DNA from 2 places in the Clostridium swellfunianum genome. Region 2 is predicted to be linked to the other one. Evidence: a T-box and tRNA genes for the amino acid it is inferred to sense, from the RefSeq annotation. Region 2 holds a T-box; the other holds one or more tRNA genes.

Region 1 (9,395 bases), 410 kb from region 2:
GAGCTAAATACCCATATTAAGCTTCATCTAAAGAAGAACAAGCTGGAGGAAGTAGAATGCTCCTGTGATGAATTTAGAGAGTTTTCAGCAAGCGGCTACACATTTATGTGCAATCATATAACAGCTACTTCTTATAAGTTTATAAGCCTTCTTTCCAAGGATAAAAGCGAAATCGGAAAGAAAAGTAATGAGATAAAGAAAGATACAGTACGCAAATCATTAGCTAAAGGAGACTATAGACTTGTACGAAAAATAGAAAAAGACACCATGTATTATGAAGCTCAATTGCTAACAGGCGGAGATAAACTCATAATTAAGCAAGAAGACCTTAAAGCTTTTTTAGATAATATACATAGTAGAAAAGTCAGATTTAAGTTTGATTATATAGAAATTACTGCTCCAATTTTTAAGGAAAACTTACCTATAACCTTTACCTTGAAGGAAGAGAAAAGATGCATTGTTTTAACAACACATAAACAGCTTCCCATACCTTTAAACTCACATAATAATGTGTACTTTTTCAAAAATGAGATTTACTTGCCCTCAAAGAATCAGATTGAGAAATATATACCTTTATATGAAAAGCTGAAAGTCAACGGGGAGATTTTCTATAAAAGGGATATTAATAACTATAATAAGCTTGTTTACTTTCTAAGCAGTATTTCAAAAAGCATCAATATTTCAGAGAGCTTGAGAAATTTTGCAGTTGAAATGGTTAGACCTGAATTTCATATGTATGAGGAGAAGGAAACAATTTTCTGCGACGTATACTTAAACTATTGCGGAAGAAAAGTTAATATACTAAAAGATAATAAGAGTTCTTTAATATGGGACAGTAAAAATGAAGAAAAGCTTATTATGAGTCTTGAAAAATATGGCTTGGCAAGAATTGAGAACAGGTTTATTTTTACAGGCGGACAGGAGGAGCTTCTCAGTATTTTAAGCAGAAGAGGAGAAAATCTTCAAGCTATTGGTAAGGTCACTTTCGGCAAAGGGCTTAAGGATATGAAAGTGTATAGCTTAGATTCTATAAGGATGGATCTAGAAGCAATAAACGGATATTTCCAATTTGCCTATAGCATTGAAAATACGGGTAATGATGAGCTTGGCAGGGCCTTTTCCTCATACAAAGCAAAGAATAAATTTTTCAGAACAAAAGAAAAGTGCTTTATTGATTTTGAGGATGATAACATAAAAAACTTCTTTAAACTTTTTGAAGTATTAAGTATAAGTGAGAATATTCATGATGGTAAAGTAAGGCTACCAAAGAGCAAGGCTTTATTTTTGTATGAAAATATGAAAAACAGAGGGTATAAGTTTATAAAAGACTGCCATGAGCTTGAGGAAATAGAAAAAAAGCTTAAGACAATAAGCACAAGCAATATAGCTGTACCTGAAGGGTTTAATGGCAAGCTTAGAGAATATCAGCTTCAGGGCTTTAAATGGCTCAAGACTATACAAGAACTAGGCTTTGGAGGCATACTAGCGGATGAAATGGGACTAGGAAAGACAATTCAGACTATAGCCTTTATATTGTCTGAAAAAAATAAAAAGACAATAATAGTTTGTCCTACTTCTTTAATATATAACTGGCAGGATGAGCTTAAAAGATTTGCTCCAGAAATAAGGGTTTTAATTGTACATGGCACTGAAAGGACTGAAACAATGAAGAGTCTAAGTGACTATGATATAATATTGACTACTTATGGTACCTTAAGATTGGATATTGATTTTTACAGCAATATTGAGTTTGACTTTGCAATTATTGATGAGGGTCAAAATATAAAGAATGCAGAAGCTTTAAATACAAAGGTTGTTAAGGAAATCAAGGCAGGTACACGATTAGCACTTACTGGTACACCTATTGAGAACAATCTTGTGGAGCTATGGTCTATATTTGATTTTATTATGCCTGGATACTTATACTCTAGAGAAAAGTTTGAAGAAAAATTTATACAGGATAATGAAGATAATTTAGAAAGTCTTAAACTTCTGATAAAGCCTTTTATTTTGAGAAGAACTAAAAAAGAGGTAATGAAAGAGCTTCCGGACAAGGTAGAAAAGAAGCTTCTAGTTGAAATGGCTGACTCTCAAAAGGCTGTATACAGCAGCTATACAAAAAAGGCTAAAGCTTTGTTAAAGACTGGGGGTGAGGGAAGAATGGAAGTATTCTCCTATTTAACAAAGCTTAGACAGATATGCCTAGATCCTTCTCTTATAATTGAAGATTATAAGGGTGAAAGTTCAAAGTTTAAAACTGCCTTAGAGATTGTTAAGGCTCATATCAAGTCAGATGGGAAGGTAATTTTATTTTCGCAGTTTGCTTCAGTTTTAGACAATATTGGACAGAGGCTTAAGGAAGAATCCATTCAATATTACCAGTTGGACGGAAGGACAAAACCAAAGGAAAGAATTATAAGGGTTAAAGAATTTAACAACAGCGATTCTGTAAAGGTATTTCTAATATCTCTCAAAGCTGGAGGAATAGGACTTAATTTAACTTCAGCAAACCTGGTTATTCACTTTGACCCCTGGTGGAATCCAGCCGTTGAGGATCAAGCTACAGACAGGGCTCATAGAATTGGTCAAAGTCAGGTTGTTGAGGTAGTAAAGCTTGTGGCAAAAGGAACTATTGAAGAAAAGATAATTCTCTTGCAGGAGGAAAAGAAGGAATTAATTAGAAACATTCTTACTGGAGAGCTCAAGAACGGAAGTTTGATGGGTGCTATATCAAGGGAAGACTTGCTTAAGCTTTTTGACAGGGACTGAAAGAATCAAAAGCTGTGAGGAATAATACATTAACATAAATAATTTTATTGCTTTGCAAATAGTCATTAACAAGGAGCGTGAAAAAATGAGTAAGAACATATATCTAGAGAAATTTACATTTGATGATTTTGATAAATACTATGAATTGCTCAGCAACGAAGATGTAATGGCAATGATTACGGAAAGAGCAATTCCGTTAGACGAAGCGTTAGAAAATTTTAAATTAGTTTTGAATAACAACCAAATGCACGAAGTTTTTGGTAACTTTAAGGTAATGGAAACTTATACTAATAAGTTTATTGGTTCTGCCTTATTGAAAATTAAAGAAAAGAATTCAAGTGAAGCACAGCTTGGTTATATGTTATTACCTGATTATTGGGGAAATGGGATTGGTAGCGAAGTAGCCAGAATGCTAATTGAAAAAGCAAAAGGAGAGAAGCAGCTAATTGAAATTACTGCTATTATAGATCCTAACAATATTGCATCAAGAAAAATTTTAATTAACAATGGTTTTAAATCAATAAAAGTGTGTGAAATAGGTGGATTGCCTGGTGAAATATTAAACATGAAAATACAATAAATTTAATTTTGTTAAATAATTAAGATAGCTTAATGCATAAATTTAAAAAGTTAACTTTTTTCTTTGATAAAAAAATTCTGCCGTGTTTGTGATATTTCAAAACACGGCAGAAACTAAAGTTGAAAATTTATTCCAGCCCGTACTTACCATGAGTTTCCTTGCTTCCGGCATTTTTCTTTGAAATATATAACTTCTTATTATTGTCCATGCCAGCATAAAACACTTCAGAAGCAGTATATATGTTATGAGTCTTAAGTTGTAATTCCAACCACCTTTCGTCCAATCCAGTAGAGATAAGGTTTTCTTTTAATAGCTGTCCATCAATAATTATATCTCTCTCAAGCCCCGTACTGGTGGCTTGAACTTTCATATCGTATGGAGTGAGAGGCTTTTTTTCTGGCTTTGGGAGAACTGAAAGCTGACCGTCTGTTTCCATAATGGCAAATTCCACATCAGACAGGCTAAAGGCATTCTTTTCCCTTAGCTTCATCATAAGTTCATTAACAGTAAGTCTTATCTTTTTCATATTGTCTTCAACTATAATTCCATTATCAACCACTGTCACTGGCTCAGAATTTATTAGCTTTCTTATTCTAAAGCTCTTAATATGAGCATAACTCAAAAAAATTGCCAAAACAGAAATCACCACCAGAGATGAAGCTGAGGAGATAGGACTACTTGCTGGATCTATCATTGAATTTGCTGCTAAAGAGCCCATTGTAACGCCTACCACGAAATCAAAAAAGGTCATCTGAGATATAAGTTTTCTTTCCATAAATCTTGTTAGCAGCAAAGTTAACACGTAAACAGCCACAGTACGACCTGCTGCATAAATTATAGTGTTTAGCATATCTGAATACCTCCAAATAAGAATAAAGTAAGGAATTATATCACAATAATTAGTATACCGATTACAATCTAATATATGCTGGACCGTAAACTTAGTGGATTTACAAGTAGTTGGAAATTCTTAACCAAAATACAAGTGAATAAAATTAGTGTTTTTTATTAATGCATTATATTAAAATTGCTATTGTTGATGCAATTTGGTGATGAATAATAAGAAAAGTTCAGAATAAGATATGCTCATTAAATTGGCAATGAAAGCATAAAATTATTGTATGTTAATTTATAGGAGTGATAGTTATGAAAAAAGGTTTAATAATGGCTGCCAGTATAGTAGGAGCTGCTTTAATAGCTATTGAAGCAATGAAAAAAATGAATATTAAAAATGCTATTGATGAAAAGCTGATGGATGAGAATTCGGCTGATGAATGCCAAGCTATTAATGATGAAAGTGAAGTGAAAAAAACAAATAATCACAATGAAAATATGGTCAGAGTAAATAACTCTCTTATAAGTATTAAAATAAAAGCATTCAGTAAATAAAAAAACAGTCTGTATTTAGCTTTACAGACTGTTTTTTGGTGGAGATAAGGGGATTCGAACCCCTGGCCTCTTGAATGCCATTCAAGCGCGATCCCAACTTCGCCATATCCCCAGGAACAGCTTTATTATAGCATGACAGAACAATAATGGCAATAATCTAAAATAATTCAATTATCAGCTTTTATCCTAAATCTGCAGCAGGATTAGACCTTAATACAGTTTATACTCATATTGGCTGTCGAATGTGCAAGTAAACTTTAAATTTACATAACTAGAGAATATATGGTAAAATTTGGTTATACACATGGGATAAATAAGGTATTTGGAGGGAAAAGTATGTTACCTGTTATATTACTAATGATATTTATACCTTTTGTTACAGTTATATTCTCCCTGCTTGTTGCATCAAGCAGGAGCAATAGAATGCTGGACGAATTCATGGATAAAAATAAGATTAGTGACCCTAACGCCTAATATATTAATAAAACCTGCAGTAGTAATTTAATATACTACTGCAGGTTTTATTTTTTTCTGAGAAATCATAATAATATAAGGATTGTATTTAATAATAGTTCAATTTATAGGAGGAAACAACAGTGAAAGCAAGACAAGCTTTATTTTGGGTTATATTTTGGATGTTTATTTCCGGGTTATTTAATCTTGCAATATACATAATATTTGGAGCAAAGAGTGCACTTCAATTTTTAGGTGGTTATGTAATTGAACTCAGCCTAAGTATGGACAATCTCTTTTTGTTTTTACTAATATTTGAAGCCTACAAAATTCCATCAATGTATAGGAGAAGGGTTCTCAACTATGGTATTTTTGGAGCTATTGTATTAAGGTTTATATTTATAATGCTTGGTGTAACAATAGTAAATAAGTTTCACTGGGTATTGCACATTTTTGGAGCTGTGCTTATTATAAGCGGTCTTAAAATGCTTATGAAGGAGGATAGTGCTCCAAGCTTTGAAAAAAGCAGAGTGGTAGGAACAGTAGGGCGAATTATTCCAATAACTAACAGAATATATGGTGAAAGCTTTTTTGTGATGATAGGTAAAGTAAAATATGCTACTCCACTATTTGCCATTCTTGTACTTATTGAAGCTTCTGACATACTATTTGCTATAGATTCAATCCCAGCTATATTTTCAATAACAACTAGTCCTTTTATAGTGTATACCTCAAACATATTTGCTATTTTGGGGCTTAGAAGTTTGTATTTTGTATTGGAAAGGCTTAATAATAGTTTTTGTTATGTTAAATATGGAGTAGGAATGGTATTGATTTTTACAGGCTTTAAGCTTCTTATTTTATTTTTTAACATTGAAATTCCCCTGATTGTATCTCTAGGAGCAATTTTTATTATTTTATTTATGAGCATATTATTTTCTGTATTTTTTCCAGAGAAAAAATACGACAGAGCCTAGTATTATAATTCAACTATAGAAGAATTAATAATAAAAAAGCTGAAAGCAAAAGACTTTCAAAAAATAAATGCAGCTAAAGCTTAGCTGCATTTATTTTTTATCGCTATTTAATATTGTATCAATGAACTTATAAACTCTCTCTGTATACACTTCATTATGATTTAAATAGGCCTCAACATGGTTTGAATTTTGAGCAATATACAGTTCCGTAGAACTTGGATTGCTGGCATGCAAATCTTCGCTCATTTTGGAAGGGACAAAGCTATCTCCGCTTCCGTGTATAAGCATAACTGGAGTTGTTATTTCTTTAATCACATTTATTGGCGAAGCTTTTTCAAAATTAAACTGATTTCTAAGCTTATTTACTTTATCAGCGTAAAATAATAGCACATTTGAAGCTAGTTTGCTTTTTAGCTTATAATCTTCTTTAAGCCTTAGTTTAAATAATTCCTTCAGATCTGAATAGGAGCTATCGCATATATAAAAGCTTACTCTTTTTTTTGATTGATTTAACTCAGAATGAAGAAGAGCTGTGGCAGCCCCCATGGATTCACCATGCACGCCTATTACACCACCTTTGTTTTTAGTATAAAGCCAGTTAACCCATCTGTCTAAATCCCATTTTTCATAAAATCCATAGGTAACATTCTTACCAGCACTATCACCATGATTTCTTGCATCATAAATTAGAAGATTAAAACCCTTGTCTAAATACATGTCTGCATATTTTAGCATTGACCATCTACTGCCAGCTAAACCATGCAAAAGAATTATAGTGTCCTTCGAAGGTTTTGGATTTTTAATATAAGTACCATAGAGTTTGTAGCTATTATTAGTTGATGTAACTGCTACTTCTTCTTTAACAAGTGAGTTATACCTATTAAGGTTAAAATGTTGCTTGTTTGCTTCGAACTGATCAATACTTTTCTTAGTATCTATTTCAAAAGCTTTCTTGTAAAAAACATTACCTGCATAAAGTCCGCCTAAATTAACAGCAATAAAAATAAAAACAATAATATTTAATATGAGACTTGTTTTATTCTTTTTTATTGGTCGTCTAACATCCTTTAAGGATGTAAATTGTATTTGTATTCCCATCTCATCACCCTTGTCCCAAATTCAACAATTATTATTGTATCATTATAAAAAAAAAATTAAATAGTTTTGTGAAATTTAAAGTAAATTTGTTTTGGAAGTGTTGGAAACATATTATATTTTTCAAATGGCATATTTAATCTTGTTCCTTCAAAAGATAATATATAACATAAAATTATATTTAGAATTCAATAAAGGGAGGTTAAGAAATGAGCAAAACCTTAAAGACAATTCTTATAATTGTCGGTATCCTTATATTATTGATCGTTCCGATAGCAGGAAGCTATAACAAACTTGTTGGCCTTGAGCAATCTGTTAAAACTTCTGAAGCAGCAATAGATGTTAATCTTCAAAGAAGAAATGATTTAATACCTAATTTAGTTGAGACCGTAAAAGGGTATGCAGCTCAAGAAAAAGATATATTAACTGAGATTGCAAACGCTAGAAGTAGACTGGGAGGTGCACAGAGCGTTCAGGAAAGAGCTGATGCTGATAACCAGCTTTCAGGCGCACTGTCAAGGCTTTTAGTAGTTGTGGAAAGATATCCAGAACTAAAATCAAATCAAAATTTTAGAGACTTGTCCGTAGCCTTAGAGGGCACAGAAAATAGAATTGCAATATCTAGACAGGACTATAATAAGTCAGTTGATGCCTACAATACTGCTGTTAGAAGATTTCCAACAACTATAGTTGCAAATTTGTTTAGATTTGAACAAAAACCATACTACAGAGCAGCTGAAGGAGCTAGAGAAGTTCCCAAGGTTGACTTTAATACTACAAGATAAGCCATGAAGAAAACTTTATGGAGATACTTTCAAACAGCAGCTATTCTAATAATAGTTTTGAACATTAGCTCGATTTTAGCATATAGTACCTCTAGTTTACCAAGGCCTACAAATTTAAAATATATAAATGATTACGCTCAGGTGTTGAATTCTGAAACTTTAGATTCTATTGTGTCTGTAGGTAAAGAATTGGAGGACAAAACTTCTGTTCAGCAGATAGTTGTGACAATAGATTCTCTTCAAGGCAGAGATATAGAATCCTATGCTAATGAACTTTTTAGAACTTGGGGAATTGGGCAAAAAGGAAAGGACAATGGTCTTCTTATAATTCTTGCTGTGCAGGATAGGACTTGGAGGGTAGAAGTAGGAAGAGGCTTGGAGGGTGCAGTGCCAGATATTTATACAAACAGGGTAATGCAGGAGATTGCCCTGCCAAACCTTAGAAAGGGAGATTACGGCAGAGCTTTGATGGAATCATATTCAGTTTTGGCAGACAAAATTGCACAGGAATATGATATAACCCTTAACAAAAGTGCTAGGATTGCTCTCCCTAATAGAGAAACAACTGTAAATCAGAAAAGTTCAAATCCTGTTAGCATGTTATGGATTATAGGATTTTTAGTATTTGATTTAATATTTTTCAGAGGTAGGATATCAAGCTTCCTATTCAGAGTTTTCTTCTTGAGCTCTATGTTTGGGGGAGGTAGAAGAAGAGGTGGAGGAGGGTCTGACGGCTTTGGAGGCTTTGGTGGAGGATCCTCAGGCGGTGGAGGCTCTTCTGGAAAATGGTAGTATTCATATAAGTATTGTAAAGCAGGAAGCACGCTAATTAGTACAAAAGCGTGCTTTTTTTATTTTTATACGAATTTTTAGCATAACGCCTTTATATAATAAAGTATAACTACATTTAGGGGAAAATTAAATAAAAGGGGGAAAAGATATGAAGAGGTTTATTGCATCTATGGCCGCAGCTGCTGTTTGTGCTTCTATCCTTGCAGGATGCACCACAGGGAAGTCAAACACAGGGAGCACGGACAAACCAAAGGTAGAGGTGAAACAAGAATATTCCACTGTATATTCTGGTGAAGCTACAACTCTAAATTACTTGACCACTGCTAGTGAAAATGAATTTGCCGCTGCTGCAAACTTAGTAGACACTTTGATAGAGCATGATAAATATGGAGTTGTTAAACCATCTTTGGCAACTGACTGGAAGGTTTCTAGCGACGGGCTTACTTGGACCTTCAATTTAAGAAAAGGCGTTAAGTGGGTAACTCATGAAGGCAAAGAATATGCAGAGGTAGAGGCTCAGGATTTTGTTGAGGCTATGAAGTATGTGTTAAAGAA
Region 2 (9,395 bases):
TGGGCGCTAAAAGGGGTTGCTTTTGCTAACATAAACAAAGGAAACCATATTATTACTACAACTATTGAGCATCATGCTATTCTTCATGCTTGTGAGTATCTAGAAAAGCATGGATTTGAAGTTACTTATCTTTCAGTTGATGAATATGGTGCTGTAAATATTAAGGAATTGGAAGCAGCTATTACAGATAAAACTATTTTAGTTTCTATAATGTTTGCAAATAATGAGATAGGATCTATTCAACCTATTAAAGATATTGGAAAGCTTTGCAGAGAAAAGAAGATATTATTCCACACAGATGCTGTTCAGGCTGTTGGAAATATTGAAATCGACGTTAAGGAAATGAATATAGATTTACTGTCCATGGCTGCACATAAAATATACGGTCCTAAGGGAACTGGAGCGTTATATATAAGAAAAGGTGTAAGAATAGATAATCTAGTACACGGCGGAGGACAAGAAAGAGCTAGAAGAGCTGGTACTGAAAATGTAGCAGGTATTGTTGGCTTTGGAAAAGCTATAGAAAGTGCTGTATTAAACATGGAAGAGCATTCTAAAAAACTTTCAGCTCTTAGAGACAGACTTATAGAAGGACTCCTTAAAATTTCACATACAAGATTAAATGGACCTCGTTATGAAAATAGACTACCTGGAAATGTAAATGTTTGTTTTAGATTTATAGAAGGTGAGGCAATACTTCTGCTGTTGGATGCTATGGGTATATGTGCTTCTAGCGGAAGTGCTTGTACGTCTGGTTCCTTGGATCCATCACATGTACTTTTAGCTATTGGACTGCCACATGAAATAGCGCATGGCTCTCTAAGACTGAGCTTAGGAGATACAAACACTGAAGAAGAAGTAGATTATGTAATTGAAACAGTTGAAAAGGTAGTTAAGAGACTTAGAGAGATGTCACCACTTTGGGATGACTTTTTAAAGAAAGGGGATCAATAAATAATGTACAGCGAAAAGGTTATGGATCATTTTATGAATCCAAGAAATGTGGGAGAAATTCCTGACGCAAATGGTGTTGGAGAAGTCGGTAATGCCAAGTGTGGCGACATTATGAAAGTGTATTTAAAGATAGAAGACGATATAATAGTGGATGCCAAATTTAAAACTTTTGGCTGTGGTTCAGCTATTGCTTCTTCAAGTATGGCAACAGAACTTATAAAGGGAAAGACAGTAGAAGAGGCTTGGAAGCTTACTAATAAAGCTGTTGCTGAAGCTCTAGATGGACTTCCACCTGTAAAGATGCACTGTTCAGTGCTTGCAGAGGAAGCTATTCATAAGGCTATAAACGAATATAGAAAATCCGCTGGTTTAGAACTTTGGGATTATAAAGAGCACGACGATATACACGATCAGGTACATGGCGAATAATTATGAAAGTATAACTCTGTAAAAGGGTTATATTTTTTTATTTTTTGGGAAACATATAAGATAGTTTTTCTTAAATAAAAATAATTTTATGAGGTTCTTATGTTTAAGACTAAAGATTTTATGCTTATGGATGTAGTTGATATAAGAGGTAAGAAAATAGGATTTATCAATGATATTATAATTGATTTTAAAAAGGGAGATGTGAAAGGATTTGTTGTTTCTTCCTACAGTTTTTTTCAAAAGACTCTATGTGTACTGAAGGAAGATATAGTTTCGTTTAATAAATCTATGATAGTTAGCAGGGTTTTAAAAGATAAGTTGTTTACATTTTCCAAAATAAAAGGCATGGATATTATAAACTGTAGTGGTAATATTTTAGGAATGGCTGAGGATATATTATTTCATGAGTTTACTTTTAAGATACAAGGTCTAGTAGTGTCCACTGGATTTATTAAAAATTTATTAGTAGGTAAGAAAATATTATTAGTTAATAGCTTTATAATTGGTGAACAGAGCATTCTATATTATTCTGCGAAAAGTAAAGTGGAATTTATAAGTGTACCTCACAAATTATTTGCAGAAGAGAATCAAAATGAAAAGACTATATAATTATTTAATAATTATTTTAATATCTATACTTGTTATATATTTGTCAATTAAAAGTCCGGTGGTAAAAGAACTTTATTATTTATTATGCATATCCTTTGTAATAGCGTATTCCTTAAGACCTTTATTACTTGTGCTTGTACATAAGGGCTTTAATAAAAGATTTGCGGTTATTCTTATTTTAACAATCTTTGTTGCAATAGCTGTAGGCGCTGTTGTAGTTGTAATTCCATCATTGTTTAAAGAAAGTCTGAATATAAACAATACTTTGCTAAAGATTCAGCTTTTTGTTGAAAACTTATATGAAAGAATAAAACCAATAAGCAGCAATAAAACTGTTTATGTAATTCTTGATTCTATATATACGAAAAGTAACAGCATGCTGATAGATATGTTCAATAAAGTATTTAATTACATATTAAGTTTAGGCGAAAATATGTTGTCACTTGCTGTTGTGCCACTCGTAGTTTATTATTTCCTAGCTGACAGTGATGTTATTTTTAATAGAATTCTTGTTATATTCCCGTCTAAATCACGAAATATGATCAAAAAAATAATTGGCGATATAGATAAGATACTAGGAAGATACATAATAAGTCAGTTTGTTCTTTGTGCTATTATAGGTGTGCTGACTTTTGTAGTACTAATAGTTTTGCACGTTGATTTTCCAATTATATTATCAGTACTAAATGCACTTTTTAATATAATACCTTATTTTGGACCGTTATTTGGAGGTCTTCCTGCTGTTATGGTGGCATTATTATATTCAGGCAAGACTGCTCTTTGGACTGCGGCTTGGCTGTATTTAATTCAACAGATTGAAGGCAATATAATATCTCCTAAGATAACAGGCGATAGCGTAAGCATGCATCCACTAGTTGTTATAATATTATTAATTGTTGGTGGAAAGCTTGGAGGCTTTTTAGGAATGGTATTGGCAGTGCCTATTGGTGTTGTAATAAAGATAATATATGAAGACTTAAATTATTATCTTTTCTAAAGAGGGCTAGATTATTGACAGATGGTACATTTTAACTTATAATCTTAATAAAATAAATACAAGACAATGAAGAGAAGGAGTAAGTTTATCTAGGCATTAAGAGAGGAAGTGGTCGGTGAAAACTTCTTGATGGATATTTTGAAGCAGTCTCTGAGTCATATTTTAAGAAGTGATATAACTATACTAATGCATACTATAGTTATATAATTAGGGTGGTACCACGGAATGCTTTCGTCCCTTTTGGGAATGAAAGCTTTTTATTTGCTTAAAATATAAAAAGTATTACATAGAATGAATGGAGGAATTTATATGAGAAAAATGGGTTTAAATGAAATTAGAGAAGAATATTTAAAGTTTTTTGAGAGCAAAGACCACTTAAGACTACCAAGCTTTTCTTTGGTGCCACAAAGCGATAAAAGTCTGCTTTTAATAAATGCAGGTATGGCTCCCTTAAAGCCTTATTTTACTGGTCTTCAAGTGCCTCCAAGCAAAAAGATAACAACCTGTCAAAAATGTATCAGGACAGGTGATATTGATAATGTAGGGAAGACTTCAAGACATGGTACATTTTTTGAAATGCTTGGAAATTTCTCTTTTGGTGACTATTTTAAAAATGAAATTATTCCATGGGCTTGGGAGTTCGTAACTGAGGTGTTAGGAGTTCCCAAGGATAAACTTTATGCTACAATATATCTCGAAGATGATGAAGCTTATGAAATCTGGGCTAATAAGACAGATATAGATCCTTCTAGAATATTCAGACTTGGCAAGGATGATAATTTCTGGGAAATTGGTCAGGGACCTTGCGGGCCTTGCTCAGAAATACACTTTGATAGAGGAAATGGAAAAATAAACACAGTTGAAGAATTTTTAAAGTCAGCCGAGGAAGATAGAGTTGTAGAGTTTTGGAACTTAGTTTTTACTCAGTTTGACAAAGATGAAGAAGGTGTTTATCATAGGCTTCCTAATCCTAATATAGATACTGGTATGGGGCTTGAGAGAATTGCAACCATAATGCAGGGTGTTAATAATATATTCGAGGTTGATACTATAAAGAGCATATTGGATGAGGTATGCAAACTTGCTAATGTAAAGTATGGAGATATTAATAAAAACGACGTCTCCATAAGGATAATTACAGATCATATAAGAAGCATGACTTTCATGATAAGTGATGGAGTGCTGCCATCTAACGAAGGAAGAGGCTATGTATTAAGAAGAATACTAAGAAGAGCAGCTAGGCATGGAAGACTTTTAGGTATAAGCAGTACATTCTTGCATGAACTTTGTGATGTTGCTATAGAAAACTCTAAAGATGCTTATCCTGAACTTAAAGAAAAAAGAGACTTTATTAAAAAAGTCATTAAGCTTGAAGAAGAGAGATTTGAGGAGACAATAGACAGCGGGATCCAAATACTAAAAGATTTTATCGAAGAACTACAAAACAAAGGAATTAACACTTTAGCCGGGGATAAAGCCTTCAAACTATACGACACCTATGGATTTCCGTTAGAACTGACTCTTGAAATACTAGAAGAAAAGAGCATGTCTGTAGATATTGATAGTTTTAATAGAGAGATGCAAAGCCAGAGGGAAAGAGCCAGAGCTGCAAGGGAAGAGTCTAACTACATGGGAAGTGAAGATAGTATTTTAAATAGAATTCCTTCAGAATTAAATACCGCTTTTGTTGGCTATGATTCATTGGTATGTGAATCTAAGGTAAGTCTTTTAATCAAGGACGAAGAATTTGTATCACTTTTAAAAGAAGGAGATAAAGGAATAATAATTACAGAGGAAACTCCTTTCTATGCTGAGATGGGTGGTCAAGTTGGAGATAAAGGTTTAATTGCTTCAAATACCTTTAAAGCAGAGGTTTTAGACTGCAAGAAAAATATATTAGGAAAAACACTTCACTTTGTCAATATAATAGAAGGTAGTGTGGAATTAAATAGTAATGTAACTCTTAAAGTTGATGAAGCAAGAAGAAACAGTATTAGAAAAAACCATACAGCTACCCATATGCTTCATGAAGCTCTTAAGCTTGTTCTAGGTGAGCATGTAAATCAAGCAGGCTCTTATGTAGATGACTCTAGATTAAGGTTTGACTTCACTCATTTTTCTGCTGTATCTGAAGAAGAACTTAAGAAAATAGAGCATATAGTAAATGAGAATATAATGAAGGTTTATAGTGTTGATACAAATATAATGTCTATTGACGAAGCAAAACAAAGCGGTGCTGTAGCATTGTTTGATGAAAAATATAAGGATGAGGTTAGAGTTGTAGCAGTAGGTGACTTCAGTAAGGAACTTTGCGGAGGAACTCACGTAAAAAATTCTGGTGAAATTGGGTTATTTAGAATCGTATCTGAAGCTGGAGTTGCAGCAGGTGTAAGAAGAATTGAAGCTGTTAGTGGTCTAAATGCATTAAACTATATTGAAGAAAAAAATGAACTGCTTAAAGAAGCTGCAGTTTCCTTAAGATGTTTAGAGAGAGACGTAATAAATAAAATACTATCACAAGCTGCAGAGTTGAAAGAAAAAGAGAAAGAAATACTGGAATTAAAAAGGAAAATCGCTGGATCTGTTGAAGAAAAATTGTTAAACAATGTAAAAGAAGTCAAAGGAGTTAAATTAGTTGCAGCAGCGCTTAAGGATATAGATGGAGATTCCTTAAGGGATCTTGCAGATAAAATTAGGGATAATATAAAAGACGGAGTTGTAGTTTTAGGAAGTGCTTATAGTGGCAAAGTGCAGCTAGTTGCAATGGCATCTAAAACTGCTGTAAACAAGGGTGTTCATTGTGGCAAGATAGTTAAAGAGGTAGCAGCTGTAACAGGTGGAGGCGGAGGCGGAAGACCTGATATGGCACAAGCAGGTGGAAAGCTTCCTGAAAAATTAGAAGAAGCCTTAAATATAGTTGAGCAGATTTTGGATACTTTAGTTAAATAGTGTACTTTTAATTAAAAATGGTTTATAATATATTTAACACAAATCTGTTATCATTTTAAATGATAAGAAGAGGGGTGAAACCGCAATGGGATACAACAATGACAATACCATTCAGTTTGATTTTTCCAAAGATAAGAAGGATTTAACCAAAGAGATTTTAAACGAGGTATACAATGCTCTCATTAAGAAGGGTTATAATCCTGTAAATCAGCTTGTGGGCTATTTAATTTCCGGTGATCCTACTTATATTACTAACTATAATGGAGCAAGGGCCTTGGTTAGAAAGTTGGAAAGAGATGAAATTCTTGAAGAAGTGTTAAAGTCTTATCTAGGAATAAAATAAAAATGCCCGTAGGGGCATTTTTATTTTAACTTTACACATAATAAAGGAGAATTAAAATGAGGGTATTAGGATTAGATGTAGGTGAAAAAACAATAGGTGTGGCTGTTAGTGATCCATTAGGATTTACTGCGCAGGGAATTAAGACCATTAATAGAAAAGGGAAAAAAAACGATATAGAAGAGCTTAGGCAAATATGCAATGAGTATACAGTTGATACTATTGTTATTGGGCTCCCGAAAAATATGAACGGTACGATAGGTCCAACCGGAGAAAAAATTATAAACTTTAGCGAGTTTGTAAAGGAAAACATAGATATACCTATTAAATTATGGGATGAAAGACTTACAACTGTTGCAGCTCATAAGGCAATGCTTGAGGCAGATCTTTCACGAGCCAAAAGAAAGAAGATAGTCGACAAGGTAGCTGCTACATACATACTTCAGGGTTATCTGGATAGCTTATCCAAATAACATTGACACAAAATTCTTATTAATATAAAATATCAATTACTACAAAGGAGAGATTTAATTATGGAAAATGATGTTACATCAATATTTCTTACTGATGAGAATGGTGAAGAAATAGAATTTGATGTTGTTACTAAACTTGATATCGAAGACAAGGAATATGTTATTGTAGTGCCTTCAGATGGTGAAGAAGACGAGGCTGTAGCTCTTAGAATCGATCAGGATGAGAATGGTGAAGATATTTTAGTAAGTATAGAAGATGAAGATGAATTTGCCATGGTAGCTGAGGCCTACGAATTAATTTTTTCTGAAGAAGATTTAAGTTAATAAAAGTGAGGTTTTAAAATGTCAAAACTAACTCCAAGTGAAATAGAAAAATTAAAGCAGAATTTAAAGGAAAAAGGTTACAAACTTACTCCACAAAGGAGAGCAATAGTTGATATTATAATCCAAAATGCTGGGAGCCATCTAACTACTGAGGAATTATACGACTTAGTAAAAGAAGATTGTCCTGAAATAGGTTTAGCAACTGTGTATAGAACTGTTCAACTTTTAGAAGAGCTTGGAGTTGTAAGTAAATTAGACCTAAATGATGGCTGTTACAGATATGAACTTGTTCGTGAAGATGAAAATCATCAACATCATCATTTAATATGCAGTCAGTGTGGAAAGGTCATAGAAGTTCAAGGAGATTTATTAGAAGTACTTGAGCATGAAATTGAAGGCAAGTATGATTTTAAAATTGAAAATCACAGTGTTAAGTTTTATGGTACTTGCAGTGAATGTAAATAAATATATAAATATTTATATAAAATATTGAAGAAAAGGAGGGTAGGCATGAAAAAAGAAAAGGATAAAGTTCGAATAATTCCTTTAGGCGGAGTTAACGAAATTGGCAAGAATTTAACTGTAATTGAATATAAAGATGATATTGTAGTTATAGACTGTGGTCTCAGGTTTCCTGACGAAGAAATGTTCGGAATAGATATTGTAATTCCAGATATAAGTTATTTACTTAAGAATAAAGATAAAGTAAGAGGGATTTTTCTAACTCATGGACATGAGGATCATATAGGGGCTCTGCCTTACGTTCTAAAACAGCTTAATGTACCTGTGTATGGTACGAAACTTACTCTTGGTATTGTAGAGTCAAAACTTAAGGAACATGGATTATTGAATACTGTAGAGCTTGTGCGAATCAGTCCTAAAGACGTTGTTAAGCTCGACAATATATCTGTAGAATTCATAAAAACAAACCACAGCATAGCAGATTCAGTTGCAATAGCAGTACATACGCCGCTTGGTGTTGTTCTACATACTGGCGACTTTAAAATCGATTATACCCCAATTGATGGAATGGTAGCAGATTTGCCTAGATTTGCCGAGCTTGGTAGAAAAGGTGTCTTAGCAATGATGGCAGATAGTACCAATGTTGAAAGACCAGGTTATACTATGTCTGAAAGCACAGTGGGAGAAACCTTTGAAAAGATATTTACTCAGGCAAAAGGCAGAATAATTGTAGCTACCTTTGCATCAAATATTCATAGGATTCAGCAGATAATAACTGCAGCAAGCAAGTATGGCAGAAAAGTTGCTGTTTCAGGTAGAAGTATGGAAAACATAGTAGCTGTAGCAGCTGAATTGGGGTATATTAATGCTGAAAAAGATATTCTGATTGGAATAGACTATATTAATAAATATAATGATAATCAGATTGTAATCATAACTACAGGAAGTCAGGGGGAACCTATGTCAGCTTTGACAAGAATGGCAGCATCTGAGCACAGAAAAGTAAATATTTCGCCAGGTGATACAGTAATAATTTCTGCAACCCCAATTCCAGGTAATGAAAAATTTGTTTCAAGGGTAATAAATCAGTTGTTTAAAAAAGGTGCTGATGTAATATATGAGGCTTTGGCCGATGTGCATGTTTCAGGGCATGCGTGTCAAGAAGAGCTAAAACTTATGCATACATTAGTAAAACCAAAGTTCTTTATTCCAGTCCATGGAGAATATAGACACTTAAAGCAGCACGCTGAACTAGCTACAAAGCTTGGTCTTGCTTCTGAAAATATTGCTATCGTAGATATTGGCGATGTTATAGAATTAACAAGAAATTCAATTAAGAAAAATGGCACGGTAATGGCAGGTCAGGTTTTTGTTGATGGTTTAGGTGTTGGAGATGTTGGAAACATAGTGCTTAGAGATAGAAAACACTTATCGCAGGATGGAATATTAACTGTGGTAGTTACTATAGAAAAAGAGTCTGGAAGTGTTATAGCTGGTCCGGATATAATCTCTAGAGGATTTGTTTATGTAAGAGAATCTGAGAACCTTATGGAAGAGGCTAGACTACTGGTTAGAGATACACTCAGAGAATGTGAAGAAAAACATATAACTGAATGGGCACCTATGAAATCTAATATTAAAGAAACCTTAAGGGTTTTTCTTTATGAAAAAACAAAGAGAAAGCCTATGATTTTACCTATCATAATGGAAATTTAAGATTGGAAGAGAACTTAAGTTGACATTTTATGAGCATAATATTAGAATAAGTATGATAAAAATAAATTGGATACTAGTGAGTATCCAATTTTTGTTTGTTAAAATTGATTATACATTATTAATTTTTTGATATAATCGCTGC

The links. A T-box is a leader RNA that pairs with one kind of tRNA and senses whether it is charged. The one in region 2 lies ahead of alaS (alanine--tRNA ligase), so its partner is inferred to be a tRNA-Ala.
Region 1: it encodes a tRNA-Ala, which carries the amino acid that the T-box ahead of alaS (alanine--tRNA ligase) is inferred to sense. The anticodon was not compared.

The regions. Positions count from the first base shown of each region.
Region 1 is NZ_JAMOFV010000006.1:1,788,142-1,797,536, forward strand. Features, by position in the region: gene NBE98_RS08150 (DEAD/DEAH box helicase) at 1-2,769, shown strand, start outside; gene NBE98_RS08155 (GNAT family N-acetyltransferase) at 2,855-3,349, shown strand; gene NBE98_RS08160 (DUF421 domain-containing protein) at 3,477-4,199, opposite strand; gene NBE98_RS08165 (hypothetical protein) at 4,496-4,738, shown strand; tRNA gene NBE98_RS08170 (tRNA-Ala) at 4,775-4,850, opposite strand; gene NBE98_RS08175 (hypothetical protein) at 5,075-5,212, shown strand; gene NBE98_RS08180 (TerC/Alx family metal homeostasis membrane protein) at 5,335-6,168, shown strand; gene NBE98_RS08185 (alpha/beta hydrolase) at 6,259-7,266, opposite strand; gene NBE98_RS08190 (LemA family protein) at 7,473-8,048, shown strand; gene NBE98_RS08195 (TPM domain-containing protein) at 8,052-8,840, shown strand; gene NBE98_RS08200 (peptide ABC transporter substrate-binding protein) at 8,989-9,395, shown strand, end outside.
Region 2 is NZ_JAMOFV010000006.1:2,196,527-2,205,921, reverse strand. Features, by position in the region: gene nifS (cysteine desulfurase NifS) at 1-954, shown strand, start outside; gene nifU (Fe-S cluster assembly scaffold protein NifU) at 955-1,383, shown strand; gene NBE98_RS10320 (PRC-barrel domain-containing protein) at 1,483-1,992, shown strand; gene NBE98_RS10315 (AI-2E family transporter) at 1,976-2,989, shown strand; T-box leader at 3,047-3,231, shown strand; gene alaS (alanine--tRNA ligase) at 3,299-5,938, shown strand; gene NBE98_RS10305 (IreB family regulatory phosphoprotein) at 6,024-6,281, shown strand; gene ruvX (Holliday junction resolvase RuvX) at 6,338-6,751, shown strand; gene NBE98_RS10295 (DUF1292 domain-containing protein) at 6,812-7,075, shown strand; gene NBE98_RS10290 (Fur family transcriptional regulator) at 7,094-7,540, shown strand; gene NBE98_RS10285 (ribonuclease J) at 7,586-9,253, shown strand.